Regions from separate parts of the Pseudomonas sp. GW460-LB5 genome, predicted to be linked through region 3. Evidence: riboswitches for the same ligand, from Rfam matches in the RefSeq annotation. Region 3 holds a riboswitch; each other region holds the start of a gene.
The links. Region 3 has a riboswitch for cobalamin ahead of AC07XM_RS21965 (ABC transporter substrate-binding protein). Riboswitches for the same ligand answer to the same signal wherever they lie in the genome.
Positions count from the first base shown of each region.

Region 1: another riboswitch for cobalamin. It lies ahead of cobW (cobalamin biosynthesis protein CobW); the one in region 3 lies ahead of AC07XM_RS21965 (ABC transporter substrate-binding protein).
Region 2: another riboswitch for cobalamin. It lies ahead of AC07XM_RS11130 (CbtB domain-containing protein); the one in region 3 lies ahead of AC07XM_RS21965 (ABC transporter substrate-binding protein).

Region 1 covers NZ_JBWKXT010000003.1:93,315-103,243, reverse strand. The annotation lists gene AC07XM_RS04140 (hypothetical protein) at 1-353, shown strand, start outside; gene AC07XM_RS04135 (PLDc N-terminal domain-containing protein) at 547-759, shown strand; gene AC07XM_RS04130 (RidA family protein) at 860-1,270, shown strand; gene AC07XM_RS04125 (TorF family putative porin) at 1,302-2,021, opposite strand; gene AC07XM_RS04120 (hypothetical protein) at 2,103-2,354, opposite strand; gene AC07XM_RS04115 (LysR family transcriptional regulator) at 2,570-3,424, opposite strand; gene AC07XM_RS04110 (multidrug/biocide efflux PACE transporter) at 3,517-3,954, shown strand; gene AC07XM_RS04105 (branched-chain amino acid aminotransferase) at 4,119-5,138, opposite strand; gene AC07XM_RS04100 (ATP-binding cassette domain-containing protein) at 5,275-6,852, opposite strand; gene AC07XM_RS04095 (hypothetical protein) at 7,079-7,438, opposite strand; gene AC07XM_RS04090 (glyoxalase superfamily protein) at 7,435-7,812, opposite strand; cobalamin riboswitch at 7,914-8,130, shown strand; gene cobW (cobalamin biosynthesis protein CobW) at 8,231-9,298, shown strand; gene cobN (cobaltochelatase subunit CobN) at 9,302-9,929, shown strand, end outside.
Region 2 covers NZ_JBWKXT010000014.1:32,921-42,849, reverse strand. The annotation lists gene AC07XM_RS11150 (DUF1272 domain-containing protein) at 139-381, opposite strand; gene cobM (precorrin-4 C(11)-methyltransferase) at 448-1,200, opposite strand; gene AC07XM_RS11140 (cobalamin biosynthesis protein) at 1,234-1,623, opposite strand; gene AC07XM_RS11135 (CbtA family protein) at 1,623-2,309, opposite strand; gene AC07XM_RS11130 (CbtB domain-containing protein) at 2,319-2,507, opposite strand; cobalamin riboswitch at 2,602-2,824, opposite strand; gene AC07XM_RS11125 (TonB-dependent receptor plug domain-containing protein) at 3,019-5,493, opposite strand; gene AC07XM_RS11120 (LLM class flavin-dependent oxidoreductase) at 5,638-6,738, opposite strand; gene AC07XM_RS11115 (LLM class flavin-dependent oxidoreductase) at 6,765-8,099, opposite strand; gene AC07XM_RS11110 (dipeptide ABC transporter ATP-binding protein) at 8,430-9,929, opposite strand, start outside.
Region 3 covers NZ_JBWKXT010000041.1:45,895-55,823, forward strand. The annotation lists gene AC07XM_RS21955 (TonB-dependent receptor) at 1-163, shown strand, start outside; gene AC07XM_RS21960 (acetyltransferase domain-containing protein) at 349-1,515, shown strand; cobalamin riboswitch at 1,544-1,740, shown strand; gene AC07XM_RS21965 (ABC transporter substrate-binding protein) at 1,852-2,862, shown strand; gene AC07XM_RS21970 (FecCD family ABC transporter permease) at 2,862-3,878, shown strand; gene AC07XM_RS21975 (ABC transporter ATP-binding protein) at 3,875-4,663, shown strand; gene AC07XM_RS21980 (pseudoazurin) at 4,681-5,115, shown strand; gene AC07XM_RS21985 (OprD family porin) at 5,112-6,449, shown strand; gene AC07XM_RS21990 (hypothetical protein) at 6,497-6,820, opposite strand; gene AC07XM_RS21995 (GNAT family N-acetyltransferase) at 6,943-7,440, opposite strand; gene AC07XM_RS22000 (hypothetical protein) at 7,571-8,050, shown strand; gene AC07XM_RS22005 (sensor domain-containing diguanylate cyclase) at 8,115-9,686, shown strand; gene AC07XM_RS22010 (ParA family protein) at 9,833-9,929, shown strand, end outside.

The DNA of each region.
Region 1 (9,929 bases), on a different contig from region 3:
TCGATAACAGCACGCACATTCTGCTGGTGGCCCGCGACATGGACGGTGCCAAGTTGGTCAAGGCGGCGCTGGCCCAGCAGCCCAAGGGCTACCTCGAGGCGCGCGATGCCGTATTTGTTGCCGATATCCAGCGCATGCCGGCGCTGATCAGCAAGCTGTTCGCCATCCCCGCCATGCGCGATTACACCTACCGGGTGCTGCTCGACCGGGACGGGCGCGTGGCCAGCCGTTATTCCGGGCAGGATGGCCAGGTGCAGTGGTTGCAACTGCAGCAGGGCGTGCTGGTGAGCCAGCAGTCTTTTGCCGATGCCGCAGCGTTGAAGGCGGCGCTGGAGAAGGCTGCGCAGCATTGAGGGCATTCACCTCGTAAATCTATAGGCTATCGTGGTCATTGTGGGACCGCGAAAACGGGCGAAGCCCGTGCCATCCACTGTGCAGCCTGCTTCGCAGGAAGCGCTCGCGCCCACAGAGCCCGTGATCAAATCAATCTGAACCCTCAGCGCGACTAGCAACCCAACGCATTACATGCCAAACGGGAGAGTGGTTATGGAAACAGGAACGATCTGGATCATCATCGCAGCCTTGGTCATCCTGCTGGAAATCTGGGCCATCTGGCACATCATCGGCAGTGATCGGCGCGCCGAGCGCAAGATGCTGTGGGTCGTATTCGTGGTCTACGCACCCTTCCCTGGGTTGTTGTTCTGGGCCTGGCGTGGGCCGCGGGCGGTGAAGGGCAGGGCAGTGCTGCAGGAAAAATGACCGCGCCAGCGTCAGGCGCAGGGCGCGCTCTGCGCCCTTGACCTCAAGTTAACTCAAGGTCCGATACTGCTCCGCTCTTTCAACCGAGTGAGGCCTTGTCATGACCCAAACAACCGCATTCCAGCTTGGCAACCCTGAGGGCCTGTACGACCCCAGTGGCAATGCCTATTCCCATGTCGCCGAAGTGCGCGCTGGCAGCCGCCTGCTGTTCATCGCCGGCCAGGGCGGGGAGGACAGCAACGGCCGGTTATCGCCATTGTTTGCCGAACAGGCCCGTCAGGCGCTGGCGAACGTTGAGCTGGCCCTGGCGTCCAGAGGCGCCAGCCTGGCCCAGGTATTCAAGCTGACCCTGCTCATTGTCGAGCACTCCGAAGCGCGCTTGCGCCAATGGGTGGCCGAAGCCGACAGGGCCTGGGGCCCACACATGAAACCGACCTGCACACTGATCCCGGTACCGCGCCTGGCGCTGGATGGCATGTTGGTGGAAATCGAAGCTGTGGCAGCGCTTTAGCGCCGGAGGCTGTGGTCAGGACATTGAGGCGCTAGAAGAAACTGCGCTGCGCCTTGAGCGTGACCACGCTGTCGCAATAGGTATTGATGCCCGAATACGCATCGCAACTGCCGCCACTGAGGCTGGAGTTGCTGTAGATCAGGTTAAGGTCGATACCAAGCCAGGGTCGCGACAGCTCAAGCGACCAGTCAGAAAAGCCATTTACCTGGCTGCCGTCGCCAATGGTGAACGGCGTGCCCAGGCGATGATGGGCGAGCTTGACGGTGAGGTCGACATCGAACAGCGGCAGTTGGCCAAAGTCGGCGAACAAGGTCCCGGTGCGGTTGCCGGGGTTGTCGCGCAACGCGCCGCCGAAGCGGTTGCCCAGCACCGAGATGCCGCCGTACAGGGCATAACTGTCGGGGCCTGCGATAGTCGGCTGGCTGTAATGGATCAACCCCACTTCATAACCCAGGCTGCTGTCGAAATGGTGCTTGTAGCCCAGGTAGCTGTCCAGGCGCAGGGTCGAGTTGGGGGTAACGCCCATGCTGGGGGCGTACTGGCCCAGGTACCAGCCACTGGCATGGTTGAAGTCGAGCCCACCGTGGAATGCACCGACGGCACTGGGTGAAATAAGGCCTTGGGCCATGCTGCGCGAGGGTGTGGTGCCGAGGGTGAAGTCGAAGTCGCCCAGTTCGCGTTTTATCTGCTGGGCCAGCAGCACTGGGCTGAATAGCAATGCAGCACTCAGCAACAGAAAGGGCCTGGTCATGGTCTCCGTCCTGGAAGGCTTGCGGTTGAGCGGTAGAGCATACCTGCGCAGGTTCAAGGAGGGAACCGTAGCGTGGCCGACTCAGCCTTTGGTCGAACGGTCTGCATCGGCAACTTCGGTCACCACTGGCAGGTTGCCGGCACGCTGGACCACCCGCCGTTGCTGCTCGTAATCGTCCAGGGACAGACCGCGGCGCTGCAACGCTTCCAGTTGCAGTTGGCGGGTTTCTTCGGCGCTGTACGCGCGCAGCTCAGGGTGGTTGGCACAGCCAGCCAGTACAGCCATGCAGGTTGTGGCCAGGACAGCGAGGAAGAAGCGGGCCTTGGTAGTCATCGAGCAGCTCCGGGATGCAGGGGATTCGCCAGATTCGAATCGATGGAGCCAGGTTAGTGAGGTGGGCCGCTCAGTAGAAATCGCCTTGTTCGATAGTCATTATTGACGCAAGCATCAGTGCCAAAACCGGGACCCGAGCGTGCAAGCGCTGGGCGCCTTCCCGCCGCTGCTCGCTACCCTGGGCCAGGACCCCGAATCCAGAACGTGGAAGAGGCCTATTGCCCCAGCATCTGGCGTACCAGCCATTGCCCTGCCGGCCCCAGCGCCCGCCGGCTCGACCAGGCTACATCCATGTCCACCCGGCGCGGGTAACCCGCTATCTGCAACTCCACCAGCTCGTTGCCAAACCGTGTCACCAGCGCCCTGGGCAGTTCGGCCCAGCCGAATCCGCGCACGGCAAACTCCAGCAGAGTGAGGTAATCCGGTGCCGACCAGGCCTGGCCGCGGCCTTGGTGCAGGCTGGGGGCATAGGTCTTGATGTACAGCTGCCGTGCGTTTTCAAGGTGTTGCGCTTGCACCGTTTCCAGGCCCGCCAGCGGGTGGCCGCTGGCCACATACACACCGAACTCCGCCTGCTCGGGCAAGCGCGCTACGGCAACGTCGGCGGGGTAGCTGGGCTGCGTCGCAAGGATGCCGACCTGGGCCAGGCCCTGCTGGATCATTTCGATCACATCGGCGTCTTCGGCCGGGCCGCAGCGCAGTTCTGTGTACGGGTAGTGCTGGGCGAAGCGTGCCATCACCGCACCCTGGAAGGTGACGCTATAGCTGTCCGACATCACCACCGAGACCAGCGCCTCGACGTTCTGCGCCAACCTGACCGCCAGGGCATCAAGCTGGGCGCTGGCGTCCAGGATCGCTTCGACATGGCTCAGCACCTGCCGGCCCGCTTCGTTCAGCGTGGGGTGGCGGCCGCCACGGTCGAACAGGGGGCAGCCTACGTCAGCCTCGAAATTGGCGATGGCGATGCTGACGGTGGATTGGCTTTTGCGCAATTTGCGCGCTGCAGCAGAGAACGAACCCAGCGATGCGGCTTCGACAAAGGCGACCAGAGCTTCGGGCGAGTAGCGCATGGTATTGATAAAACCGATGGTAGCTATGTCGTGAGTATCAGTTATATCAAAGAACATGGGAACCACGAATCACGCAATGGATGGAATTTGCAATGAAAACGGTCTCCTTTACCGAACGCCTGGTGCACGCCGTGGGCTATGAAGCATTCGCGGTGCTGCTGTGTGCACCACTGTTGTCCTGGGTGATGGGCAAGTCGCTGGCGACTGCGGGTGCCTTGGCGGTAACCCTGTCGGTTATCGCCATGCTCTGGAACATGGTCTACAACGCGCTGATCGACCGCTGGGTGCAGACCGAACGCATCAACTGGAAGGCCAGTGGGCGCTTCGTGCACGGCCTGGGCTTCGAGGCTGGGCTGGTAGTGTGGTGCCTGCCGGTGGCGGCATGGATGCTGGATATCTCGCTGCTGCAGGCGTTCATGGTAGAGCTGGGCTTTTTCGTGATTATTCTGCCCTACACCGTGTTGTACAACTGGGCGTTCGATAAAGCCCGGCACCTGCTGATGCAGCGCCGCCTCGCGCGTTCCCTGTAGACCCTGTAGGAGCGGCTTTTAGCCGCGAACACCGGCATAGCCGGTGCCAACCACCGCGGTGCCTGCTTCGCGGGTAAACCCTCTCCCACAGGGACCGTGAGTCATCCAACAAAAACGGGGCATGCCATTGCTGGCATGCCCCGTTCTTATACAGCTGATACAGCTCAGGCGACCTTGACGATCCAGCCTGCCGGCGCTTCAACATCGCCGCTCTGGATGCCGGTCAGCTCGTTGTAGAGCTTCTGGGTAACCGGGCCGACTTTTTCCAGGTCGTGGAACACGTGCAGCTTGCCGTTGTACTCGATACCGCCGATCGGGGTAATCACCGCAGCGGTACCGCAAGCGCCGGCTTCGATGAAGCGGTCCAGCTTGCTGATTTCGACGTCGCCTTCAATCACGGTCAGGCCCAGACGCGATTGCGCCAGTTCCATCAGCGACAGGCGGGTGATGCCTGGCAGTACCGAGGCCGATTTCGGGGTAACGAACTCGTTGTTGGCGGTAATGCCGAAGAAGTTGGCCGAACCCACTTCCTCGATCTTGGTATGGGTCAACGGATCGAGGTAGATGGCGTCGGCGAAGTTGGCCTTCTTGGCCTCAGCGCCCGGCTGCAGGCTGGCAGCGTAGTTGCCGCCGACCTTGGCGGCGCCGGTGCCTTGTGGGGCGGCGCGGTCAAAGCTGGAAATCTGGAAGTTGTGCGGCTTCATGCCGCCCTTGAAGTACGAGCCAACCGGAATGGCGAAGACCGAGAAGATGAACTCGGGGGCGGTGCGCACGCCAATGTTGTCACCGGTGCCGATCACGAACGGGCGCAGGTACAGGGCGCCTTTGCCGTGCGGTGGTACGAACTTTTCGTTGGCCTTGACCACTTGCTTGCACGCTTCGATGAACACATCGGTCGGCACATGCGGCATCAGCAGGCGGGCGCAGCTGCGCTGCATGCGGGCGGCGTTCTGGTCCGGGCGGAACAGGTTGATCGAGCCGTCCTTGCAACGGTAGGCCTTCAGGCCTTCGAAGCATTGCTGGCCGTAGTGCAGGGCCGTGGAGCCTTCACTGATGTGCAGCACGTTGTCGTCGGTCAGGGTGCCTTTGTCCCACTCGCCATTGCGCCATACGGACAGGTAGCGTTTGTCGGTTTTGATGTAGTCGAAACCCAGCTTGTCCCAGTTAATGCTTTCGTTGCTCATGACACCCTCATTGTCTTGCAAGTGCCCGATCGCTCGGGCTGCTGTTATATGCGCACCACGTCACCATAATACATCCGTCGCGGATCGGGAACGGCCAGTCACGAATTGATAGCCTGCGATGCTTTTTTTTCGGTTTCTACAACCGCAGGTACTCATCCAGTGCCAGGTTTTCCAGCAAAACCGCATCATGGGACGCCACCATCAGCGCCCCGCGAAACTGCCCGAGCATGCGCTCCAGGGCTGCCAGTGACGGCAAGTCCAGGTGGTTGCCGGGCTCGTCCAGCAACAGCAGGTCGAGTGGCCGCTCGCGGTACAGCACGGCAGCAAGTGCTGCCTTCATCCGCTCGCCGCCGCTGAGCAGGCTGCTGGGCAACTCGACGCGGGCCGCATCCAGGCCCAGTTGTGCCAGGCGGCTGCGCAACTCGCCCTGGGCCAGCACCGGGTTGGCCCTGCGCAGGTGTTCGAGCACGCTGCTGTGGCCTGCCAAGGTACTGCAGTGCTGGTCGAGCAGGGCGGTTTCGCCACGGCGGCGCAAAGTGTGTGGTGATGCCGGTAATTGCCCGTTCAGCAGCCTTAGCAGCGTGGACTTGCCACTGCCGTTGGCGCCGACCAGGCCCATCCGCTGGCCCAGGCACAAGCGCAGGTCAAGCGGTTTGCGGGTGCCATGGGGCAAGCGAAGTGCCTGCAACGCCAACACTTCGCGGCCCGCATGACGCTGGGGCGTGGGAGCATGCAAGGTAATCGCAGTGGCTTGCTCGACCTCGCGGGCGGCGTCATGCACTTTGCCCAGCAATGCTTGCCGCGCGTCGCGATGGTCGCGGTGCTGCTTGCCCGCCGTGGCCTGGCTGCGCTCCTGCTGGCGGTCGACCAGGATCTTGGCCTGGTTGGCATGCCTGGCTTGACGCCCGGCCCGGGCCTGATGGCGTTCCAGGTCTTCGCGCTGGCGCTGCAGTTCACGGGCTTGGCGTTGTTGCTGCTGCTTGAGCCGGGCAAGTTGCTGCTGGGCCTGCGCCACCTGGCTGGCTTTTTGTGCTGCATAGAAGCCGTAGTTGCCGCCATAGGCCTGTAACCCCAGGCTCGACAGTTCGACAATGCGCGCCATGTGCGCCAGCAGGCTGCGGTCGTGGCTGATCACCAGCAAACCTCGGTCCCAGGCCTCGATCATGCTCAGCAATTGGGCACGGGCGTCGCTGTCCAGGTGGTTGCTCGGTTCGTCGAGTATCAGGTAGTCGGCACCGCTGAGCCATGCGCCTGCCAGCGCCACGCGCATAGCCTGGCCGCCGCTCAGGCTGCGTGCGGGCTGGCGCCAGTCAAGGTGACTCAGGCCGTTGCGTTGCAGGTGCATCTGCAGTTGCTCGCGGATATCCCAGCGCTCGCCGACGGTGTCGAAATCCTGGGGGTTGATGCTGCCTTGCTCGATGCGCTCCAACGCCGCTATCACCGACCCCACCTGGGCCAGGTCGGCAAGCGTGGTGCTGCGCTCGATTACCTGCTGATTCAGCAGATGGACAGGCCCAAGGCGCCGGCACTGGCCGCTGCTCGGTGCACGCTGGCCGGCAAGAACCTGCCCTAGCAGGCTCTTGCCCACGCCATTGCGCCCGACCAGGCCGGTACGCCGTTGGTCGAAGGTTTCGTTGAGATCGGTAAACAGTAGCCGGCCATCAGGCAAGGCCAAAGAGACGCTGTCCAGCGTCAGGATCGACGTGTTCGTCATGCACAACTCCACAAATGCCGCGACATCTCCGGAGCAAACCGGAGGCTGAAGACTGGCCGTCGAATGGACGGCGGCATTAATGGCGCATTGGACGAATACCTCGTACTGGGGGAGTGCGTAGCCTAACGGCCCGTTGGGGGCGGGTAAAGTACCGCCCGCCGTGTATGGGTTTCCTGCACTGGCGATGCGCCGCGCGAGCGGCGCCCGATCTTGTCTGGCCCTGGGCTCAGCGCCCCGTCAAGCGCTTGGCCCAGTCGCCTCCGTGGCTCTGTTTGCAGGCCTCTTCGCTGTCAAACCGTACATGCCAGGCCGGGTGATCCAGTTGTATGCCGGCGTGGTCCAACGCCTGACGGGTCAGCGCCAGCATGCGTGCCTTTGCTTCACCCGCCACTGCAGCGACTTTCTCGGCCTCTTGTTCAAACACCCAAGTAATACGCAGGCTGGCCGGAAAGTTCTCAGGGTCCAGGCGATGGGTGAGCCAGGTGAACCCGACGATTTCTGTCTTGGCGGTTTCACAGGCGTCCGTCAGGCACGCTACCAGCTCCCGCTCCAGGCGGGCCATTTCGCGTTTGCCCAGCGCCTTCACAGGTTGGCCTCGTCATCGATCTGCTGGCAGAAGCGCAGGCGGTTGCCGAACGGGTCGCACACCTGCATCTGCAGGCCCCAGTCCAGGCGCTCGGCTTCGGGCCGGGCGTAACCGTACTGTTTGCCTTGCAGTTCATGCTCCAGCGCCCGCAGGTCGTCGAGGCGGGCAAACACTGTAGAGCCGGGGCAGGCATCGCCATGGTGCTCGGTAAGGTGCAGGATCAGGCCATCGCGGTGAATCTGCATGTACAACGGCAGGTTCGGGCTGAAGCGGTGCTCCCAGTCCAGGCTGAAACCGAGGAAATCCATGTAGAACTCCCTGGCCTTGTCGACCGAGAAGATGCGCAGTACCGGGATGGCGGGGGCGAGGAGCATGGGGCGTCCTTGACAGTGGGCAAAGTCGCCACTGTACCGCAGTGCCGCCAAGAGTTGTCGGCAAGCCCCGCAGCAATGGTTGACCACCCGCCAGCCACTGCGTAGCCTTGCCACTTCGAGGTTCTTCGGCCAGGCCGAAGCTAAGACGGGAACGCGGTACAAGCCGCGGCTGCCCCCGCAACTGTAAGCACTGACAACGGATCGACACAGCCACTGCGCCAATGCGCGGGAAGGCGTCATCCCGCCAGCCCGCCGTTCAACTGAACGGGGAGCTGGAACGGTGCAAGCCAGGAGACCTGCCTCGCAACGTTTTCGACTTTCAACCGGGCGGGGTGATCCGGTGGCGAACAAGCCCGGCCGGCCTGGTCCGCGGCTGTCGTCCTGCATGCCCGCGCCATTCTGCCAAGGGCAATGCGACATGAAAACACTGGCCAAGCTCCCCGTTACCATCGTCACCGGCTTCCTCGGCTCGGGCAAGACCACCTTGCTGCGCCACATGCTCGACAACGCCCAGGGCCGTCGCATTGCGGTCATCGTCAACGAATTCGGCGAACTGGGTATCGACGGCGAAATCCTCAAGCAGTGCAGCATCGGCTGCACCGAAGAAGAAGCCAGCGGCCGCGTCTATGAACTGGCCAACGGCTGCCTGTGCTGCACCGTGCAGGAAGAGTTCTTCCCGGTCATGCGCGAGCTGGTGGCACGCCGTGGCGACCTGGACCACATCCTGATCGAAACCAGTGGCCTGGCCCTGCCCAAACCGCTGGTGCAAGCCTTCCAGTGGCCGGAAATCCGCAACGCCTGCACCGTCGACGCGGTCATCACCGTGGTCGATAGCCCGGCCGTGGCTGCCGGCACTTTCGCCGCCTACCCGGACCAGGTCGATGCCCAGCGCAAGCTCGACCCTAACCTGGACCACGAATCGCCGCTGCACGAACTGTTCGCCGATCAGCTGGCTAGCGCCGACCTGGTGGTATTGAACAAGGCCGACCTGATCGACGCCGAAGGCCTGGCCAAGGTGCGCGCCGAAGTGGCCGAAGAACTGCCGCCGGCAGTCAAGGTGGTAGAGGCCAGCAGTGGCAAGCTGCCGCTGGAGGTGCTGCTGGGTGTGGGCGCCGAGTCCGAGGCGCACATCGATGGCCGCCGTACCCACCACGATTCGCACCACGATGGCGACGATCATGACGACCACGACCACGACGCCTTCGACTCCATTTCCATCGACCTGCCGGAGGCTGACGAAAGCCTGTTGCTCGACGCCTTGACCCAGCTGGTGGTGGAGTTCGGCATCCTGCGCGCCAAAGGCTTCGCTGCCATCCCGGGCAAACCGATGCGCCTGCTGGTGCAAGGCGTGGGGACCCGTTTCGACAAACACTTCGACCGCGCCTGGCGTGCCGACGAGCCGCGCATCACCCGCCTGGTGTTGATCGGCCAGGAACTCGACGCTGCCCAGCTGGAAGCGCGCCTGCGCCAGGCCTTGGGCGCCTGACCCGTGCACCTGCTGCGGACCCAGCCCGGCGGCTTCGTGCCGGACGACAGTATTGCCGACCTTGGCCAGACACCCGCCGAACTGGTGATTCTCTGCAGCGGCGATTCGCACCTGGCGTTGCTCGCCGATACGGCCGAGCAACTGCCTGAGGATTTCCCCAGCCTGCGCCTGGCCAACCCGATGCAGGTGCAGAACCACGCTTCGGTCGACCTGTATGTCGACCAGGTGCTGCGCCACGCCAAGGTCATCCTGGTGTCGCTGCACGGCGGCGTCGGTTACTGGCGCTATGGCGTCGAGCAACTGGTCGAGCTGGCTGCCCGGGGCGTGCAACTGATTCTGGTACCAGGCGATGATCGCCCTGACCCGGAGCTGACCCGCTTGGGCACCGTCACGGGCGACCAGGCCGAGCGCCTCTGGCACTACTTGCGCCAGGGTGGCAAGGCCAATGCCATCAACCTTTACAACTGCCTGGCCAACCAGTGGCTGGGCCGCGATTATGCCTGGGACGAGCCGCAGCCCTTGCCGCGCACCGCTGTGTATCACCCGGCCAAGGGCAGTGTGGCACTGGAAGACTGGTACCCGCACTGGCACCCGGATTGCCCGGTGGCGCCGCTGCTGTTCTACCGCTCCC
Region 2 (9,929 bases), on a different contig from region 3:
CAAGATACGACCAATCCCGAAGTTTGGTAATGCCGAGTATAGAAGTGTTGATAATCCGCGTGCTTGTTGTGGAAAAATCCTACAAGAAGCGTGAAAGACATCACCCCGAGAAAGCGGCGATGTCTGTTTGGAAGGGCGTCAGGCGCAGGTGGCGTGCGCTTTGTTCACACGCTGGGTGGCGGCGGGGTTATTGGCCAGCGCCTGACCGACACGCGTCGGCCGGGGCACCAGCTGGCCGGCACAGTTCGGGCAGCGGCCTTGCAGGCGTGTGTCGGCGCAGGCACGGCAGAAGGTGCATTCGAAGGAGCAGATCAGCGCATCGGGGCTGTCGCCCGGAAGGTCAGTATCGCAGCACTCGCAGTTGGGGCGTAATTCCAGCATGGGCGTGACTCCTGTTCGCAGGCGGGAACCCGGAGTCTGCTACGCGGGCGGCAATACTGGCAATGCTCAGTCCCCAGGGCGGTACAGGTGGGCATGCCCGGCACGGTACAAGGCCGATTCGGCGAAGGGGGTATCCCCTAGCACATGGCCTACCAGGATCAGCGCCGTGCGGCGAAAATCTTTGGCTGCGACGCGTTCGACGATATCGCCAAGGGTGCCGCGCACCCAGTTCTGGTCCGGCCAGGTGGCACGATGTACCACCGCCACCGGGCAGTGCGCACCGTAGTGCGGCAGCAGTTCTTCGACGATCCGCGAGAGGTGTTTGACCCCGAGGTGAATCGCCAAGGTGCTGCCGTGGCGCGCCAGGTCGCCCAGTTGCTCCCCAGGTGGCATGGGTGAACTGTCGCCATAGCGAGTGAGTATCACCGTCTGCGCCACCTGTGGCAGGGTCAGTTCGCAGCCAAGTAGCGCCGCGCTGGCCGCCGTGGCGGTGACCCCGGGGATGATCTGGTAATCGATGCCCAGCGCCTGCAGGTGGCGGATCTGTTCACCGATGGCGCCGTACAGGCTGGGGTCGCCGCTGTGTACACGGGCCACGTCCTGGCCTTGTTCGTGCGCGCTGCGCATGGCGGCGATGATCTGTTCCAGGTGCAGCTCGGCACTGTTGATCACGATCTGGGCCTTGTGGCCTTCGAGCACGGCAGCAGGTACCAGTGAGCCGGCATAGATGATCACTGGGCACTGGCGAATCAGCCGTTGGCCTTTGACCGTGATCAGTTCAGGGTCGCCGGGGCCGGCACCGATGAAGTACACCGTCATGGAAAGTCCTTGCAGGAAAGAGGAGCGAAATGTTCAGCAGGCCAGGGCGAGGGTCGCCGGGCCCAGTACCTGGCGGGTCAGCAGTAACCCGGCGGTGCAGCCGGGCCGCTGGCTGGCCAACGCCAGTGCCGCGCTCTCGGCCACGCCCCAGCAGCCGCTGTGGGCATGGGCTGTGGCAGAGCGGTGGCTGAGCAGCGGCTCAAAGGCTTGCAGTTGTGCGCTATGGTACAGCACCAAGGGCAAGCCAAGGCGTTCGGCCAGTTGCTGCAAGCCGGGTTCGTCGGCCTTGAGGCTGATGCTGGCAATGCCGCGCAGGTCGGCGAGCACCAGGCCCTGGCTAGCCAAGGCTTGGTGCAGCAGGGTTTGCAATGTATCCACCGGGCAACCTCGGCGGCAGCCGAAGCCGGCGTAGAAGGCCGGCATCAGGCCTGGCTGGAACGGCGGAACAGCCATGCACTGAGCAGGCCCAAGGCCACCCAGAATGCAGCGTTGGTCAGCCAGGAGGCCATCTTGAACTGAGTCTCCAGTGCTGCGGGGGCCAGGCTTTCATGCACGTCGGGCTGTGGCGCGCCGATCACATGGGGGATTATCAACAACACGGCGCCCAGCGCCTTCAACAGCCAGTGCCGGGCGAACACCAGCAAGGCCAGGCCAAGGGCGGTGGCGCTGGCCGTGCCAATCCACCAGGCCTGGCGTTGCCCCAGGTCGGCGGCAGCGGTGCCGGGCAGTTCCGGTGGCAGCCCCAACGTTGGCGCCAGACAGAACACGGCGAAACCGGCCAGGCCCCACAGCACACCGGTGCCGGCACGCTGCGGTTCGCGCAGGCTGTAGAGGGCGGCGAGGATCAGGGCGAAGCCGACCGCAACCACCAGGTTGCCACCGGTGGTGGACAGCACCCGCTGCCAGCCGTCTTCCGGCGACCAGGCGTCGGCGCTGTGCTCATGGGCGGCCACTTCGCCGCCATGTTCGTGGTGTGCGGCCGGGGCCGAGGATTCGTAGGTTTCCGCCTCAAGAATCAGCGGGGCGACCCAGAAGCTTTGCAGCAGGGTCAGCAGCAGGGCCGCAAGCAGCCCGCTGAAGCCCGCGGTACGGGCAATGCGCGTGATCATCAGGCGTACTCAGTGGCAGGGGAAGGCGGCGCTGTGGCGGGTGTCGTGAGCGGCGTTGTGCACGGCCTCGATGTGCGAGAAACCGGCGAAGTACACCAGGCCCAGGCCCAGCAGGCTTGCGCCAACGGCAATGACGATGCGCTGGCTGAGGGTGACGGGGGTGGCAAGGCTGTGTGGCTTGGCGCTGGTGACGGGCATGACGCGTTCCTCTGCTTTTTGTGGGCAACGGGCAAGCGCGGCATCCCTGATGCGTGGCCGCCCAGGGGAATGCAACAGCGCCCGCCCACCGCGGGGTGTTCATGAACGCCAGGCCGGTCTCCGGGCTTGCGAGGAGGAGCAGGGCTCCTGAAAAGCGTCACCTTCCCATGCCGGACTACAAGGCACAGTGGCACAGACGCTTCACTCGCTTACCGTTGCGGGGGCAGCACCGGGCTTGTCCGGCCCTGATGGAGGGCCTGCGACGCACCGGTTTCCCGTTTCACCCCCTGGGGGGCACCTGAACGTGAGGCATAAGGAGAGCATGGGGCGGGGTTTGCGTCAATTGCCATGTGTGCGAGTGACTGCCGTGCTCAGGGTGAAAGTTTGCCCAATCATTGTGGGCGCGGGCTCGCCCGCGAACACCGGCAAAGCCGGTGCCATCCACCGCATCTGCCTGATTCGCGGGCTTGCCCGCTCCCACTGAGGTCCGCGCTAAACCCAAAGGATGTTTTCAGAAGTCATACGCCAGCTTGGTGTACCAGTACCCGCCACCTGGATGAAACGGCGGGTTGCCGTAGGCCGCCTGGTTGCCGTTGGCGTTGTACACGCCGTTCTTGTCGGGCCGTACATTGAAGATGTTGGTGCCGCCCAGGCTGACGGTCAAGCTGTCGAACAGCAGGTACGACAGGTCCAGGTCGGTAATCCACTTGGCGCCGAAGGTGCGGTCCTGGGCCTGATTCTGCTGCCAGGTTTCGACCTTGCCGTAGCGGGTGGTCTGCAAGGTGCCGGTGAAGCTACCCAGCAACCACTGACTGCCCAGTACCCATTTGGTTTTCGGGGAGGCCGCCACCAGGTCACCTTCGCGGCCATGGCCGACCACCTCGATACCGGCTGCCGCCAGCGCTGCGGGCGTGCCCCGGCTGCCGCGCACAGTGGTCTTGTTCCAGTTGAAGCCCAAGGTCCAGCGCACATCGCCCCAGGCACCGAATTCGCTGGTGTGGTCACCTACCAGGTCGAGGCCGCGGGTACGGGTGTCGAAGGCATTGGTGTAGTAGTTGATCCAGGTGGTGCGTGCCAGGCCCAGTGCTTGGAGCATATCGCCAATAGCACCGGCACCGTTCTGCCGGTCGTAGAGGTTTTCGGTCAACAGGATGCGGTCGTCGATGTCGATCAGGTAGGTGTCCAGGGTGACACTGGTACGGCGCGCCGGTTGCCAGGTCAGGCCCAGGCCGGCGTTGCGCGATTTCTCCGGGTCGAGCTTGTCGCCGCCGAATGCCAGCGCCGCGGCACTGCCAGGCGCCACGGTGCGGCGCAAGGCCGGCACCACATTGCCGTCAGCGTCCAGCGCGGTGCGGTTGTCGCTGACCGTATAGCCGCTCTGGGTCAGCGACGGGGCACGGAAACCGCTGCCCAAAGTGCCGCGGATTGCCACGGTTTCGCTCAGTTCATAGCGTGAATTGAGCTTGAAGCTGGCGGTGTTGCCCGAGTTGTCGTCGTAGTGCTCGACGCGCGCGGCGGTGCCCAGGTACCAGCGCGGGGTCAGGTCCAGGCCGAGGTCGATGTAGGCGGCATAGTTGTTGCGCTTCACATCGGCCTCGTCTTCCGGGCGGATGGTCAGCGCAGCCTGGGCGCCCACGGCGGTCTGGCCGGTGGCCAGCGCGTAGAGCGGGTTGGGGCGCCCGTCGGCCAGGGTGGCCGGGTAAGTGTAGGGCCCGACGCCGTAGGCGACGGGGTCGCCGGCGAAGGTCTGGAACCGCTCCCAACGGTGTTCCAGGCCCGCCGAGACGCGGGTTGGTACGGCCAGGCCAAACACGCGATCAAAAGCGCGGGTGATGTCCAGGTTGTTTACCCACTGGTCGAACTGCAAAGTCGCCAGGTCATCGAACGAGGTTGGCGAGGCCGGGCCGTAGGTAGGGTTGATGGTGAGGTCGCTGGACTGCTGGTTCTTGTTGCGCCCGTACGTGGTGGACAGGTCCCAGTCCCAGGCGCCGGCGGCACCCCGGGTGCCGAGCAGCCACTGGTAGTCGGTGTCTTTGATGTTGTTGAGCGGGAAGTACCCGTCGGGGAACAACTCGGGGATCGAGGCGTTGCTGTTGGGCAGTCGATAGTTGTTGAAGGCTTCGAGCTTGCGCTCGGCATAGGTGGCGAACGAATACAGTTTCAGGTCGTCGCTGATGGGCAGTTCGGCGTTGTAACCGAGGTTGAAGGCGCGCAGGTCGGGGTCGCCGTTCTTCACAGCGCGGTGGTCCCAGGCGGCCTGGCGGTCGTCCTCGAAGTAGGCCCGGTAACCAGGGTCGGCTTTGTCGATCCAGTTGGCGGTGCCGCGCTTGCGTGCCTCCCCCGACAGGTGCAGGAAACCGCCGTCACCCAGGCCGAAACCCTGGTCGCCAGCCAGCTTGATGGTTTCGCCCTGGCCGCTGTACAGCTGGCCATAGCTGCTTTCGTAATGGCCGCCACTGCTGGCGCTTTTGAGGATGATGTTGATCACCCCGGCTACCGCATCCGAGCCGTACTGAGCCGCCGCGCTGTCTTTGAGGACTTCGATGTGCGACACCGCGCTGACCGGGATCATGTCGATATCCACGGCGTTGGCACCGCTGTTGTCCGTCGAGCCGCTGGCCGGCACGGCGCTGTTGTGGCGGCGTTTGCCATTGACCAGTACCAAGGTGTAGGCCGGGCCCAGGCCGCGGTTGCTCAGCGGCCGCACGCCAGACTGGAAACCGGCGATGTTGGTGCCGAAGTTGAACGAGGGCAGCAGTTTGGAAATGGCCTCGGACAGCTCGGCGCGGCCGGTGCGCAGCAACTGTTCGTTGCTGATCACGTCGATGGGTGCCGGGCTGTCGGCGACGGTGCGCTGGTTGCCACGCATGCCAGTGGAGATCACCGTGACAGTGTCCAGGCGTTGGTCTTCGGTGGTTGCAGCAGCGTCGGCGAACGGGGTGAGCAGGCAGGCCAGGGGTAGGGCGAAAAGCGGTGTTCTAGACATCATGTCCTCGGAATACGGTGGAGCACGCAGGCGAATAGGCGCCAGGCCCTGACAGGGCTGGCGTAAGGTGTTTGGGAAGTGTTTTCCAGCACCGGCCTCTTCGCGTCGAACCGCCGCGAAGAGGCCGGTGCTGCGAGTCGAGATCTAGGCTGTGCGCGCGGTGCGCCCAGCCTCACGTTGTTCAACCAGCGCACGAATCCGCGGGATCAGGTCCTGGCCGTATTCCACCGCATCGCGCAGCTGGTCAAAGCCGCGGAACAGGAAGGTAGTCACCCCCAGTTCGTAGTAGGCCAACGCCGCCTCGGCCACCTGGTCCGCAGTCCCTACCAGCGAAGTGGAATTACCTGCACCGCCGCCCAACGCAGCAATCTCGGTCCACAGCCGGGTGTCATGCACCTTGCGCTGGCTGGCCAGCTGCACCAGGCGTTCGGAGCCGGCGTTGCTCTTGCCGAAGTTTTTCTCGCGGCGATTGCCCTGGCGGATACCGATGCGCGCTTGGGCATCGGCCAGAATACGTTCGGCGCGGGCCCAGGCTTCTGCCTCGGTACCGCCCAGAATCGGTCGCAACGACAGGCTGAAGCGGATGTGCTTCTCGCGCCCGTAGCGGGCGGCGGCCTTGCGCACCTTGGCGATGCGCTCGCGCACCTGCTCCAGCGGTTCGCCCCACATCATGTAGACGTCGGCGTGCTTGGCGGCCACTTCGACCGCGGCGTCTGACGCACCGGAGAAGTAGATGGGCAAATGCTGTACCGGTTTGACCAAGGTCAGGTTGTCTTCAACGCGGTAGTGGATGCCCTGGTGGTCGAAAGGCTCCTGGCGGGTCCAGGTGTCGCGCAGTACCTGCAGGTATTCATCCGTGCGGACATAACGGGCATCCTTGTCGAGGAAGTCGCCATCGCGCTGCAGGTCGCCGCTGTCGCCCCCGGTGATGACATTGATCGAGGCTCGGCCACGGCTCAGCTGGTCGAGGGTGGCGAACTGGCGGGCAGCGAAGGTTGGCGCCTGGAAGCCCGGGCGGTGGGCGACCAGCAGGCCGATGCGCTCGGTCAGTGCTGCCACGTAGCTGGCCAGGATCATAGAGTCCGGCGCACTGGTGTTGACCGCCAGCAATGCCTTGTCGAAGCCGCCATATTCCTGGGCCTGGGAGAAGGCCTTGATGAACGCCAGATCAACCAGCGGGCCACGGGGTGCCTGGGATTCGCTGCTTTCCTGCGGGCCGATGAGGCCGATGAACTCGAGGCTCATGAAACAAAACTCCTTGTCTGGGGGGCTCAGGCAAGCGCTGCCTGGTTGCGGCGCAGGGTGTTGCGGTTTTCTGGCACGTCGAGGCCAAAATGGCTGCGCAGGGTTGTATCGCTGTACTCAAGGCGAACCAGGCCACGGGCTTGCAGCAGCGGCACCACGTGTTCGGTGAAGTACTGCAGGCCGTCAGGTAGCAATGAGTTGATGATGAAGCCGTCGGCAGCCCCGTTTTCAAACCAGTGCTGCAAGGCATCGGCAACCTGCTCCGGGGTGCCGACGAAGTCCCTGCGCGGGCGCGAAAAGCGCAGTGCCAGTTCGCGCAGGCTCAGGCTTTCATCCCGGGCCAGCTGCTTGAGCTGGTCCGAGGTGCCTTTGTGGCTGTCGTTGCCCAGGGTGCCGAGATCGGGGAAGGGCGCATCCAGATCATGTTGGCTGAAGTCGTAGTCGTTGAATGGGCGGCCCAGGGCAACCAGGGCATCTTCGATGCTCACCAGGTCGACGGCCTGCTGGTAGCGCTGCTCGACCTCCTCGACATTGCGGCCGACGATGGGGCGGATGCCGGGCAGGATGAACAGTGCGTCCGGGGCGCGGCCATGGCGTGCGGCTCGCTGTTTGAGGTCCTGGTAATAGGCGTGGGCGTCGTCGAACGATTCCGGGCTGACAAAGATGGCGTCGGCGTTCTGCGCCGCGAAGTTGCGGCCGTCTTCCGACACGCCTGCCTGGAAGATCAGCGGCTGGCCCTGGGGCGAGCGCTGGATGTTCAACGGGCCTTTGACCTTGAAGAACTCACCTTGGTGGCCAAGGGTGTGCAACTTGGCCGGGTCGAAGAACTGGCCGCTGTGCTTGTTGCGGGTAAAGGCGTCGTCTTCCCATGAGTCCCACAGCCCCTTGACCACATCCACATGCTCACGTGCAATCCGGTAACGCACGGCATGCGGCGGGTGTTCAGCCTTGCCGAAGTTGTCAGCGGTGCCGGAAAGCCAGGAGGTCACCACGTTCCAGCCTGCGCGCCCGCCGCTGATCAGGTCCAGCGAAGCGAATTGGCGAGCTACCTGGAACGGCTCGGTGTAGCTGACCGTGACCGTGGCCACCAGGCCGATGTGCTCGGTCACCGCCGCCAGTGCCGAAAGGATGGTCAGCGGCTCGAAACGGTTGAGGTAGTGCGGGCTGGAGCGGGCGTGAATGTGCAGGCTGTCGGCGATGAAGGCGAAGTCGAACTTTGCCGCCTCGGCCAGCTTTGCCTGCTGTTTGTAGAAGCCGAAATTGACGCTGGCATCGGCCAGCGCCTGTGGGTGGCGCCATTCGCCCCAGCCGTGGCCGACGCCATGGATCATGGCGCCCAGGCGGATTTGTCGTTTGCTCATCGGAGTACCTGTGGGTTGTGTTGCAAATGGAATGGGGACAGTCATGCGTCACCTGGCCCGTGGGCGAAGATGAAGCTGGGGTGCGGGTGAGAGAGGTAGCATGCGTGCAAGGCTCCTGGGGTGGTCGTGGTGGACGGCCTCCGCCAGGAAAGGGGTCGGTCTGGAGTGACCTTAGCGGGTGTGGGGCGGGGTTGTGAAAGGCTTTGTTGTTCTATGCTAATTATGAAAAACAAAAATAACAGCAGTGCTTAATGATGCTTAATATGCATTTTGAGTTTGAGGCTGACCTGAGATTGCTGGGGGCGCAAAGCGCCCCCGAGGCCTTCAAACTCAAGCTGCAACAGTGACCAACCGCCCAGGCACGGCAGCAATCAACTCTCGCGTGTAATCACTCGTCGGCCTGTCGAACACCTGCGCCACCGTCCCGCGCTCCACCACCTGCCCCTGGCGCAGCACCAGCACTTGGTCAGCCATGCTCGCTACCACCGCCAGGTCATGCGATACCAGCACATAAGCCATGCCCAGCTCCCGTTGCAGCTCATCCAGCAGTGCCAGAATCTGTGCCTGTACCGATACATCCAGCGCACTTACTGGCTCGTCGAGCAGCAACAGTTCTGGCTGTAGTGCCAGCGCCCGGGCGATGGCCACCCGCTGGCGCTGGCCGCCGGACAGTTCGCGGGGCAGGCGGTCGAGGTAATGCAGAGGCAGGTGCACGCGTTCGATCAGTTCGCGTGCGCGCTGCTCCAGTGCCGCACCTTTGAGCAGGCCAAACGCCACCAGCGGCTCGACGATGCTGTCGAACACCGTGAAACGCGGGTCGAGGGCGGCGAAGGGGTTTTGCTGGACCAGCTGCATGCGTCGGCGCAAGGGGCGGAACTGGCGCCAGCCGTGGCCGGTGACGTCCTGTTGGTCGAACAGCACACGGCCCTGGCTGGGCGCCTCCAGGCCAAGGGCGATGCGCAGGGTGGTGCTCTTGCCCGAACCGGATTCACCGACGATGGCCAGCGTTTGCCCCGGGTGAACCTGCAAGTCCAGGCCCTGCAACGCGACAAAGCCGTTGTTCTGGCCTTTTACCTTGGGCAACGCGAACGTTTTGCCAACCCCCTGCAGGCTAAGGATCGGCTTTGCGCCCGGCGGCGGTTGCCGGGGCTGGCGACGGGCACTGAATGCCGGTGCGGCATTGAGCAGGGCGCGGGTGTACGGGTGCTGCGGTGCCTTCAGGATCTGCGCAGGTGAGCCGTGTTCCACCAGCTCGCCCTGTTTCATCACCAGCAGGCGGTTTGCGCGGTCGGTGGCCATGCCCAGGTCGTGGGTGATGATCAGCAATGAGATGCCACGCTCGGCCACCAGCCGCTGCAAATGATCGAGGATCTTGCGTTGCACGGTCACGTCCAGCGCGCTGGTGGGTTCATCGGCGATGATCAGGCGTGGGTTGCCGGCCAGGGCGATGGCAATCAGCACCCGCTGGCGCATGCCGCCAGACAGCTCGTGCGGGTACTGGCGGGCGCGCAGGGCCGGGTTGTCCAGGCCAACCTGGGCGAGGAGTGCCAGCACATCGGCATCCACGCTGCGCGAGCGGACGCCTTGGGCCAGCACCAGTGCCTCACCAATCTGCTGCCCGATGCGCAGGGTGGGGTTCAGGCTGACCATCGGGTCTTGCGGTACCAGGCCCACCGTACGCCCACGCAGCTGGCGCTTCTGCCGCTCGCTGGCGCGCACCACATCCAGCCCGTCAACCCACAGCTGGCCGCTGTCGATGCGCGCCGTGCCTGGTAGCAGGCCGAGCAGGGCGTTTGCCAAGGTCGACTTACCCGAACCTGACTCGCCGAC
Region 3 (9,929 bases):
GGTCGATGCCAACATCGCCTGGCAGGTGCTGCCGGATGTGAAGTTGGGGTTGCAGTTGAACAACCTGTCTGATCGTGAATATGTGCAGTCGGCGTTCAGTGGGCAGCAGTGGTTGATGGGGATGCCACGATCGTACTTTGCGACGGTTGATTACACCTTCTGACCTGAGTTGCCTGTAACGGCCTCTTCGCAGCACCAGGCTGCTCCTGCCAGTCACCACCGACCGGTAGGAGCAGCCTTGCGCAGCGAAGAGACCGGCACAGGCAACACAAAAACCTCTACCAACCTCTCATCGATTAGTTATAAGATAACGTTTCACATGACATTAATTCCTATCAGCGACCCTCCATGACAAGCGCCAGCGCCACGCCCTCCTTGATCACCCAGCGCCTGCAAAGCATCGATGCCCTGCGCGGCCTGGTGATCCTGTTCATGCTTCTGGACCACGTCCGCGAAACGTTCTTCCTGCACCGACAGGTCAGCGACCCGATGACCATCGAAGCCACAGAGCCGTCGCTGTTCTTCAGCCGGACCCTGGCCCACCTGTGCGCGCCAGTGTTTGTCCTGCTAACCGGGCTGTCGGCCTGGCTGTACGGCGAAAAGCACCAAGGCCGCGGCGATGTCTCGGCGTTTCTGTTCAAGCGCGGGTTGTTCCTGGTGGTGCTGGAATTCACCCTGGTCAACTTCGCCTGGACCTTTCAGTTGCCCCCCAGCGTCATCTACCTGCAAGTCATCTGGGCCATCGGCGTCAGCATGATCGCCCTGTCGCTGCTGGTATGGCTGCCACGTGCTGCCCTGCTCGCCCTGGGCGCAGCCATCGTTGCCGGCCACAACCTGCTCGACGGCCTGCACTTTGGTGTGGAGTCAGCCCTGCACGTGCCATGGGCAATCCTGCACGACCGGGGCTGGCTTGAGTTTTCCGAAAACCTGCGCCTGCGCACGTCTTACCCGGTGCTGCCATGGATCGGCGTCATCGCGCTGGGTTATGGCCTGGGCCCCTGGTTTGCCCGGGGCAGTGCGGCTGGCCAGCGCCAGCAGCGCCTGCTGCTGGCGGGTTTGATCGCGTTGCTGGGCTTTGTCGCGTTGCGCATGTTCAACGGCTACGGCGAGGCGCCGTGGAGCGGTTACCCCACCTTCACACAAACCGTGATGAGCTTCTTCAACATCACCAAGTACCCGCCTTCACTGCTGTTCCTGGCCTTGACCCTGGGCTGCGGCCTGCTGTTGCTGCGCGCCTTCGAGCGCGCCGGCCAGGCCCGCTGGGTCAGCGCGCTGGCAGTGTTTGGCGCAGCACCGATGTTTTTCTACCTGTTGCACCTGTACGTGCTGAAGCTGTTGTACCTGGCCTGCGTGGCGCTGTTCGGCCTCAACCATGGCGACTACTTCGGCTTCGACGGCATCGCGGCGGTGTGGCTGGGTGCAGTGGTGCTGGCGGTTTCGCTGTACCTGCCGGTGCGCGGGTTCGCTCGCCTGAAAGCGCGCCGCCGCGACATCACCTGGCTGAAGTACTTCTGAAAAGCGTTTTCACCCGGCGGCACGATGGTCTACCATGCGGGCCGCCGGTTTCCACCACGGAATTAATAGGGAATCCCAGGCCCGCCAATACGGGCCAAACGGAACTGCCCCCGCAACTGTAGGTGCCGAGCCTGCTCCATTGATGCCACTGGGCCACAACCCGGGAAGGCCGGAGCCGGGCCATGACGCACCAGTCAGGAGACCTGCCGGCCTACATTTACCAACCGGCGGGGTGTCCGGGATTGGCCATCAGTGTTGCCCCTGCCCTCGGCGGGGGCTCGGCGATGCCTGTCCGTGCGTTCCTCACCCGAACTGTCCGATAGGAGATCGCCCAGCATGCTGCCCCGTTTCGCCACCCTGCTCGCCGGCCTCGGCCTCACTGGCCTGGCCCAGGCCGCCGCCACCCACTACCCGCTCACGGTCGAGAACTGCGGCAAACCGCAGACCTTCGCCCAGGCCCCGCAGCGCGCCGTCACCATCGGCCAGGCCGGCACCGAGATACTCTACGCACTCGGGCTTGGCGACAAGCTGGCGGGCACTTCGCTGTGGTTCAACAACGTGCTGCCCGAGTACCAGGCGCAGAACGACAAGGTGCCGCGCCTGGCCGACAATGACCCCAGCTTCGAGGCCGTGGTCGGCAAGCGCCCGCAGCTGGTGACCGTGCAGTTCGAATGGATGGTCGGCGCCCAGGGTGTGGTCGGCACCCGCGAGCAGTTCGATGAGCTGAAGATCCCCACCTACCTGCTGCCGTCGGACTGCGAAGGCAAAGACAACCTGGTCGGCGCCGACGGCACCCGCCTGCAGGCGTTTCAGGTAAACAGCATCTACAAGAGCGTCAGCCAGCTGGCCGAGATCTTCGATGTGCAGGACCGCGGCACTGCGTTGAACGCCGAGCTGAAAGGCCGCCTGGACAGCGCCAAGGCGCAACTGGCCGGCAAGGACCTGTCTGCCACCTCGGCACTGTTCTGGTTCTCCAGCGCTGACCTCGACATCGACCCTTACGTGGCGGGCCGTCAAGGGGTCGCGGACTTCATGCTACGCACGTTGGGCGTTCGCAACGTGGTCGAATCCACCGAGGAGTGGCCGACCGTAGGCTGGGAAACCCTGGCCAAGGCCAACCCCACCTGGCTGATCATCGCCCGCATGGACCGCCGCCGCTTCCCCGCCGACGACTACCAGAAGAAGCTGGAGTTTCTGCGCAACGACCCGGTAACCCGCAACATGGACGCGGTGAAACACGATCGCATCATCGTCCTCGACGCCGACGCCATGCAGGCCGGCATCCGCCTGTTCCGTGGCCTGCAGACGCTGTCCGCCGCCTTTGCCAGCGGTAAAGCACCCCAGTGATGAGCCGCCTGCTACCTTGTATCGCCGTTGCCCTGGCGGCACTGCTGACCGCCTTGCTGGCCGGCACCGCCATTGGTGAGACCAACCTGTCGCCCAGCGTGGTCGGCCAGGTGCTGGCCAACCAGCTGTGGCAGGCCGGCTACCCGGTTGACCCGATCGACGCCGGCATCGTCTGGAACTACCGCCTGACCCGCACCCTGGTCGCGGCAGCCTGCGGTGCCGGCCTGGCCACCTGCGGTGTGGTTCTGCAGGCGCTGTTGCGCAACCCGCTGGCCGAGCCGTACCTGCTGGGGTTGTCGGCCGGCGCCTCGACCGGTGCAGTGCTGGTCGGCCTGCTGGGCCTGGGTAGCCTGACGCTGAGCATGTCCGGGGGCGCCTTCATGGGGGCGCTGGCTGCGTTCGCCCTGGTGCTGGTACTGGCCCGCGCGGCCGGCCCTGGCAGCAACAACGCGCAGGTGATCCTCGCCGGTATCGCCGGCTCGCAACTGTTCAACGCTCTCACCGCCTTTCTCATCACCAAGTCGGCCACCGCCGAACAGGCACGCGGCATCCTGTTCTGGCTGTTGGGCAATCTCAGCGGCGTGCGCTGGCCATCGGTGTGGCTGGCCGTACCGGTGGCGCTGTTTGGCCTGGTAGTGTGCCTGTGGCACCGCCGCGCACTGGATGCCTTCACCTTCGGCGCCGATTCGGCTGCATCGCTGGGCATCCCGGTGCGGCGCACCCAGCTACTGCTGATCAGTTGCACAGCGCTGGTGACGGCCGTGATGGTGTCCATCGTCGGCGCCATCGGTTTTGTCGGGCTGGTGATTCCGCATGCCCTGCGCCTGCTGCTCGGCCCAGGCCACAGCCGCCTGTTGCCCGCCAGCGCACTGGGCGGTGCACTGTTCCTGATTGCCGCCGACGTCCTCTCACGCACCTTGATCACGGGCCAGGTGATTCCCGTGGGCGTGGTCACCGCACTGATCGGGGCGCCCGTCTTCGCGCTTATTCTGGTCAGCCGCCGAGGGCACTCATGACGGTCATGACAGCTGTACAGCTTGCGCCGCTGAGTTGCCAGGGCCTAGGGCTGCAATTGGCCGGCACTGCCGTGCTGCGCGATATCGAGCTGAGCGTTGTAGCAGGTGAAACCCTGGGCATCGTAGGCCCCAACGGCTCCGGCAAGTCCTCACTGCTCAAGTTGCTGGCCGGGCTGCGCAAGCCGGCCAGTGGCAACGTGCAACTGCTGGGCGAACCGCTGGCACAACTGCCCCGCCGCCGGGTTGCGCAGGCCCTGGCACTGGTCGAGCAACAAGCTGACACCCTCGACGCAATCCGTGTGTTCGACGCCGTTGCCTTGGGCCGCACACCTTGGCTGTCGGCATTGGCACCCTTCTCTCGAGAGGACCGTACCATCGTCGAACAGGCCCTGGCTGACCTCGACGCCCTGCACCTGCGCGCACGCCTGTGGGGGTCGCTGTCGGGTGGCGAGCGCCAGCGCGTGCACATCGCCCGCGCCCTGGCACAACGGCCACAGGTACTGTTGCTGGACGAGCCGACCAACCACCTGGACATTCAGCACCAGCTAAGCCTGCTGCAACAGGTTCAAGCCCTGCCCGTGACCACGCTGGTGGCCTTGCACGATCTCAACCAGGCACTCACCTGCGACCGCGTCGCGGTACTGGACAAGGGCCGCCTGGTCGCCCTTGGCAAACCGTTCGAAGTCCTCACCCCCGAGCGCCTGCTGTGCACCTTTGGCGTGCATGCCCGCTACCTCACCGATCCCTTCGATGGCGCGCGCATCCTGCGTTTTCGCGCCCCCTGAACCAGGAAGTTCCACTGATGCTGTTGCGCCCTGTCGCCCTGCTGCTTGCCAGCGCCCTGCTTGCCCCGGCCGCACTGGCCGAGGTGCATGAAGTGAAAATGCTCAACCGCGGCAGCGAGGGCGCCATGGTGTACGAGCCGGACCACCTGCGCATTGCCCCCGGCGACACGGTGCGCTTTCTGCCCACCCAGAACGGGCACAATGCGGCCAGCGTGACCGGCCTGCTACCGGCGGGGTCCGAGGCCTTCAAGAGCAAGTTGAACCAGCCGTTCGAGCAGACCTTCAGCGTGCCGGGGGTATACGGCATCCAATGCATTCCGCACCTGGCGATGGGCATGGTGATGGTGATTCAGGTCGGTGACGCGCCGGCTACCGAGTTGCCAGCCAGCTTGCCTGCGCGGGCGCAAGCCCGCTTCGCAGCCCAGTTGCAGAAGCTTGAGGCAGCGCGATGAACCGGCTGTTGTTGGCGCTGCCACTGTTGGGGTTGTCGCCCTTTGCCCTGGCCGACTCCGCTCAGTCGCAAAGCAACGGTTTTGTCGAAGACAGCAGCTGGAGCATCCTCAACCGCAGCGTATTCGACCAACGCAACTACCGGCACGGGGGGCGCAACAGTGCCGCGCGCAATGCCTACAAACCGCGCAGCGAACGTGATGGCAAGGCTGAGGAATGGGCCTACGGTTTGATGGGGACATTTCAGTCCGGCTTCACTCAGGGCCTGATCGGTGTCGGCGTCGATGCCCATGCCTATCTGGGCGTACAACTCGACAGTGGCGGCGGGCGCGCGGGCAAAGCACGCCTGCTGGGGATGGATAACGACGGGCATCCAAAAAACGAATACAGCCGCGCAGGCGCGGCGCTGAAGTTGCGGGTATCCAATACTGTACTGTCCTATGGCGAACAACGCGTCAAAACCCCGGTGTTCAGCTCTTCCGACAGCCGCCTGCTGCCCGAAACCGCCACAGGGTTCTTCCTCACCAGCAACGATTTGGACACGCTAACGCTGGTGGCCGGGCACTTCAACGAAAGCGCCGACCGCAATGCCTCCAGCCACGACCAGGGCTTCGTGGTGAATTACTCCAACGGCAAGCAGGGCAACAGTTTTGACTTGGCGGGCGTGGTCTGGAACCCCGGTGCAGCCTTCAGCGGCAGCCTGTACACCTCGCGCTACGAGGACAGCTGGAACCAGCACTACCTGGGTAGCACCCTCAGCCACGCGCTGGATGACCGACGCAGCATCAGCCTGGACCTCAACCTGTACCGCACCACAGACACCGGCAAGGCGCTGTCCGGGCGCATCGACAACACCACCTGGAGCCTGGTCTCGCGCTACAACCAGGGGCCGCACGGTTTCAGCCTTGGCTGGCAACAGGTCGACGGCAACACCCCGTTCGACTACGTGACGCGAGGGGCAATCTTCATTGCCAACGCCGTGCAGATGTCGGACTTCAACGCCCCGAACGAGAAGTCCTGGCAGGCACGCTATGACCTGAACATGGGGGCCTATGGGGTGCCGGGGTTGAACCTGACGGCGTTGTATGTGCGGGGGTTCGATATCGACGGCACGCATGTCGACCCCAATGGCGGGTATGCATACCTGGGGTATGGCAAGGGTGGCAAGCATTGGGAACGCGACCTCGAGGCGAGGTATGTGGTGCAAAGTGGCAAGGCCAAGGGGACGACGTTCTCGGTGAGGCATAACGTGCACCGGGGGAACACGGCGCAGGCGGAGCTGGACGGCGACCAGATACGCTTGGCGGTGGAGTGGCCGTTGTCTGGGGGGGGCTGATAGACCGGGTTGCCTGGACTGGCGGCGGTTTGCGGCCCCAGGATCCATCAGGCAACAGCGCTACCCGCAGGCAGCAACCCCCACTGCGCTTGCTCCTGCTCACTCATCGCGGCCAGCACCTCGGCAAACGTGCGCTGCAGCTCCGAACTGACATTGCCAAACGCCCGGTAATGGGTAAGCAAGTAGCGCTTCACCGTCCTGGGCCAGCGCCGCTCGTTGTGCGCCGCGTTGATAATACCTTTGGCATCATGGCGCGTCGCCCCACGCCACAGTTCCATCAACCTGTTCTCGAAATCACCGAAGGTCCACAGGCCAGTGCGGTCTTCGAATTCGTCAAGCAGTTTGAGTTTGTACAGCGCCATGTGTGGCATCGTGAGCCTCCCTCGTGTGCAGTGAATAAGCCGTGCACAGGGGAAGGTAAGCAAGCAGGACCGGCCTGGATATGAACGCGTCGATCACACCCAAAGCGCCGTTGTAGGCAATTTCCCACAGATCAGGGCAATCGCAAGTGCATGTGCGTGGTCTGCCAGACCGGGTCTTGCTCCACATTCACCACGGCAAACCCTTGCCGCTCCCAGAACGCAATCGCACCCGGCAGAAACGGATGCGTATGCAGGTACAGGCAGTCGATACCTGCCTGCTCCGCCCGCTCGCGCAACGCGCCGAACAACGCGGCAGCCAGGCCATGCCTGCGGTAGGCCGGCAACACGAACAGGCGCACCACCTCGACCACCCGCTCAGCGTGATAATCAAGCTGAGGGAAGCGGTGGTCATAGGGCAAGTAGCCGATCACCGCAACCAGCCGCCCGGCATCACGCGCCTCAAGGAAGCACCCCGCACCGTCCAGGTAAGTCTCGGCAAAATGCGCAAGGTCGTGCGGCAATGGCGCTTTTGCAAGCATCGGGAACAACTCGCGGCGTGCGCTATCGACAAACGCCACGACTTCGGCAATGGCGACGCGCGCCACAGGTTGCAGGGTCCAGTTCGGCATGGGGCTGTTGGCAGTGGTGGGAGGGCAAGGTTCTACCCCAGTGTGCCGTTCAAGGCAAATCACAAAGCTCGTCGTGGCCGGGCGGACATCGGTATAATCGGCCGTCTTCACTGCCCGACCAGGCCACGCCATGCCTCGCTTCCAGACGTTGCTGTTGCCCCTGCTGCTGACTGCCGCCCTCACCGCCTGCGACCAGAAACCCTCTCGTGAAGACCAGATCCTCGCTCAGTTGCCGCTGCAAGAGGCCTATACCCATAACATCGAGCGCATGGCCGCGCTGCTCGGCCGCACTCACCCGCAGCTGTCGCAAGCCACCATCCAGGGTGTACTGCGCAAGTACCTGACCGTCGAGGACCAGCGCCAGGACCTGTTCCGGCTGTACAGCGAAAAGAACTTCAGCGACGCCGAATTTGCCACCATCGTTGCTGCCACCCAGGACCCGGCCAAGGCCAGAGCGCTGGAAGACACCGAAGCGGGCAAGCGCCTGAGCGAAAAACTCACCGCCCTGATGCGTGAGACCGCCCGCGACGTCAAGGTGCAGGCACTGGTCGAGCGACGCATGCAGCAGGTAGAAGACGAGCTGAATGCGCTGGACAGGGCTGGTTCCTGAACGCGGTTCCCCACTTCCCCTAGCGCGAAAGGTCGTCGCTACTTTCAATCAATCGAGGTCAGGATTGCCACACGCCAAGCACGGATTGCGCCTGGATCTACGCACACTCATTCTGGTGCTCTGCGCCCTTACCGCCCTGGTCATGCTGTGCGCCAGCTATTTCGCCAGCTACCGGGTGCAGCGCCAACTGCTGATCGACCACGCCCTGGAAGCCAACCGGGTGTATGCGATGAAGCTGGCCAGCATCACCGAGACATTCATCGGCAACGCCCAGCAGCAGCTGAGGTTCAGCGCCGGCGTACAAGGCCGGCAGCTAAGCGATGCCGCGGCGCTGCTGGGGGAAACCGACCGTGTACTGGGCCAGAGCATGGCCTTCAACTCCACTTTCGTCATCGATGCCAACGGCGTGCTGCGGGCCGTATCCCCCGCCCCGCTGCGGCATCTGATTGGCACCCTTGTCCAGTCGCCCGGCGCTCAGGAAGCACTGCACGAACGCCGCCCGCTGGTTTCCACACCCTACCTTTCGGCGGCCGATAACCTGGTGGTGGCGCTTTCACACCCCATGTTCGACAGCGACGGTCGCTACCTGGGCTATGTCGGCGGCAGCCTGTACCTGCGTGAACGCAACATCCTCAACAGCCTGCTGGGCGAACACTTCTACAAGGACGGTTCGTACCTGTATGTGGTCGACCGCAACCGTCGCCTGCTGTACCACCCCAATCACGAACGGGTAGGCACGGTGGTAGAGGGCAACGCCCTGATCGACCAGTTGGCGACGCTGGACAACGGTACTCGGCAAATCACCAACAGCCTGGGCGTGGAAATGCTCGCCGGGTTCGCCACCGTACCCAGCGCCGGCTGGGGGGTAGTGGCGCAGCAACCGCTGGCGCAGACGGTGACGCCACTGAACCACCTGATCCTCAACGTGGTGGGCACTTCTGCGCCTCTGGCGCTGGTGGGCTGCCTGTTGCTGTGGTGGCTGGCCATGACCATCGCCCGGCCGCTGTGGCAACTGGCTGCCGGTGCCCGCTCGATGGACCGTGCAGGCACCGCCGAGCGCTTGCACCGCGTGCGGGCCTGGTACTTCGAGGCGGCCGAGCTCAAGCGTGCCCTGCTGATCGGGCTGAACCTGCTGCAGGAGCGCATCGGCCGGCTCAACCGCGACGCCCAGACCGATCCGCTGACCGGCCTGGGCAACCGCCGCAGCCTGGAGTTCAGCCTGTCATTGCTGGAAGCCGAAGGCCGGGCCTTTGCCGCCATTGTGCTGGACATCGACCATTTCAAACAGGTCAATGACAAGCATGGGCATGAGGTCGGCGACCAGGTGCTGCGCCGACTGGCAGAGTTGATGCGCCGCTGCTGCCGCGAGGGCGACCTGCTGTGCCGCACCGGGGGCGAGGAATTCCTGATGCTGCTGCCGGGGGCCAGCCTGGACGTGGCGACAGTGGTGGCCGAGCGGCTGCGGGTGACGGTGCAGGATACGCCCGTGCCGCCGGTGGGCGCGGTGACGGTTTCGCTGGGGGTGGCACGCTGGGATGGCGAGGCGGGCAGCGAGCCTGTGGAAGCATTGAGCAAGGCTGATCGGGCGCTCTACCTGGCAAAGCAGAGCGGGCGCAATCGGATGTGTGTGGCCTGAGCCTCCTGTTGCACCTTTACCCGCGAAGAGCCCGGCACAGGAGAAGTTGAAACCAGCAGCTGTAACAATCTTTGTCATAAAACTGTCGCGTTACAGTCATAGGATTGACCCCAACCTGACATTTTCACTTCATGGATGAGCGTCTCATGCGTCGTGTGGTCTTCAATCAGAAAGGTGGCGTCGGCAAGTCCAGCATCGCCTGCAACCTCGCCGCTGCCAGTGCTGCCGAGGGTTACCGAACGT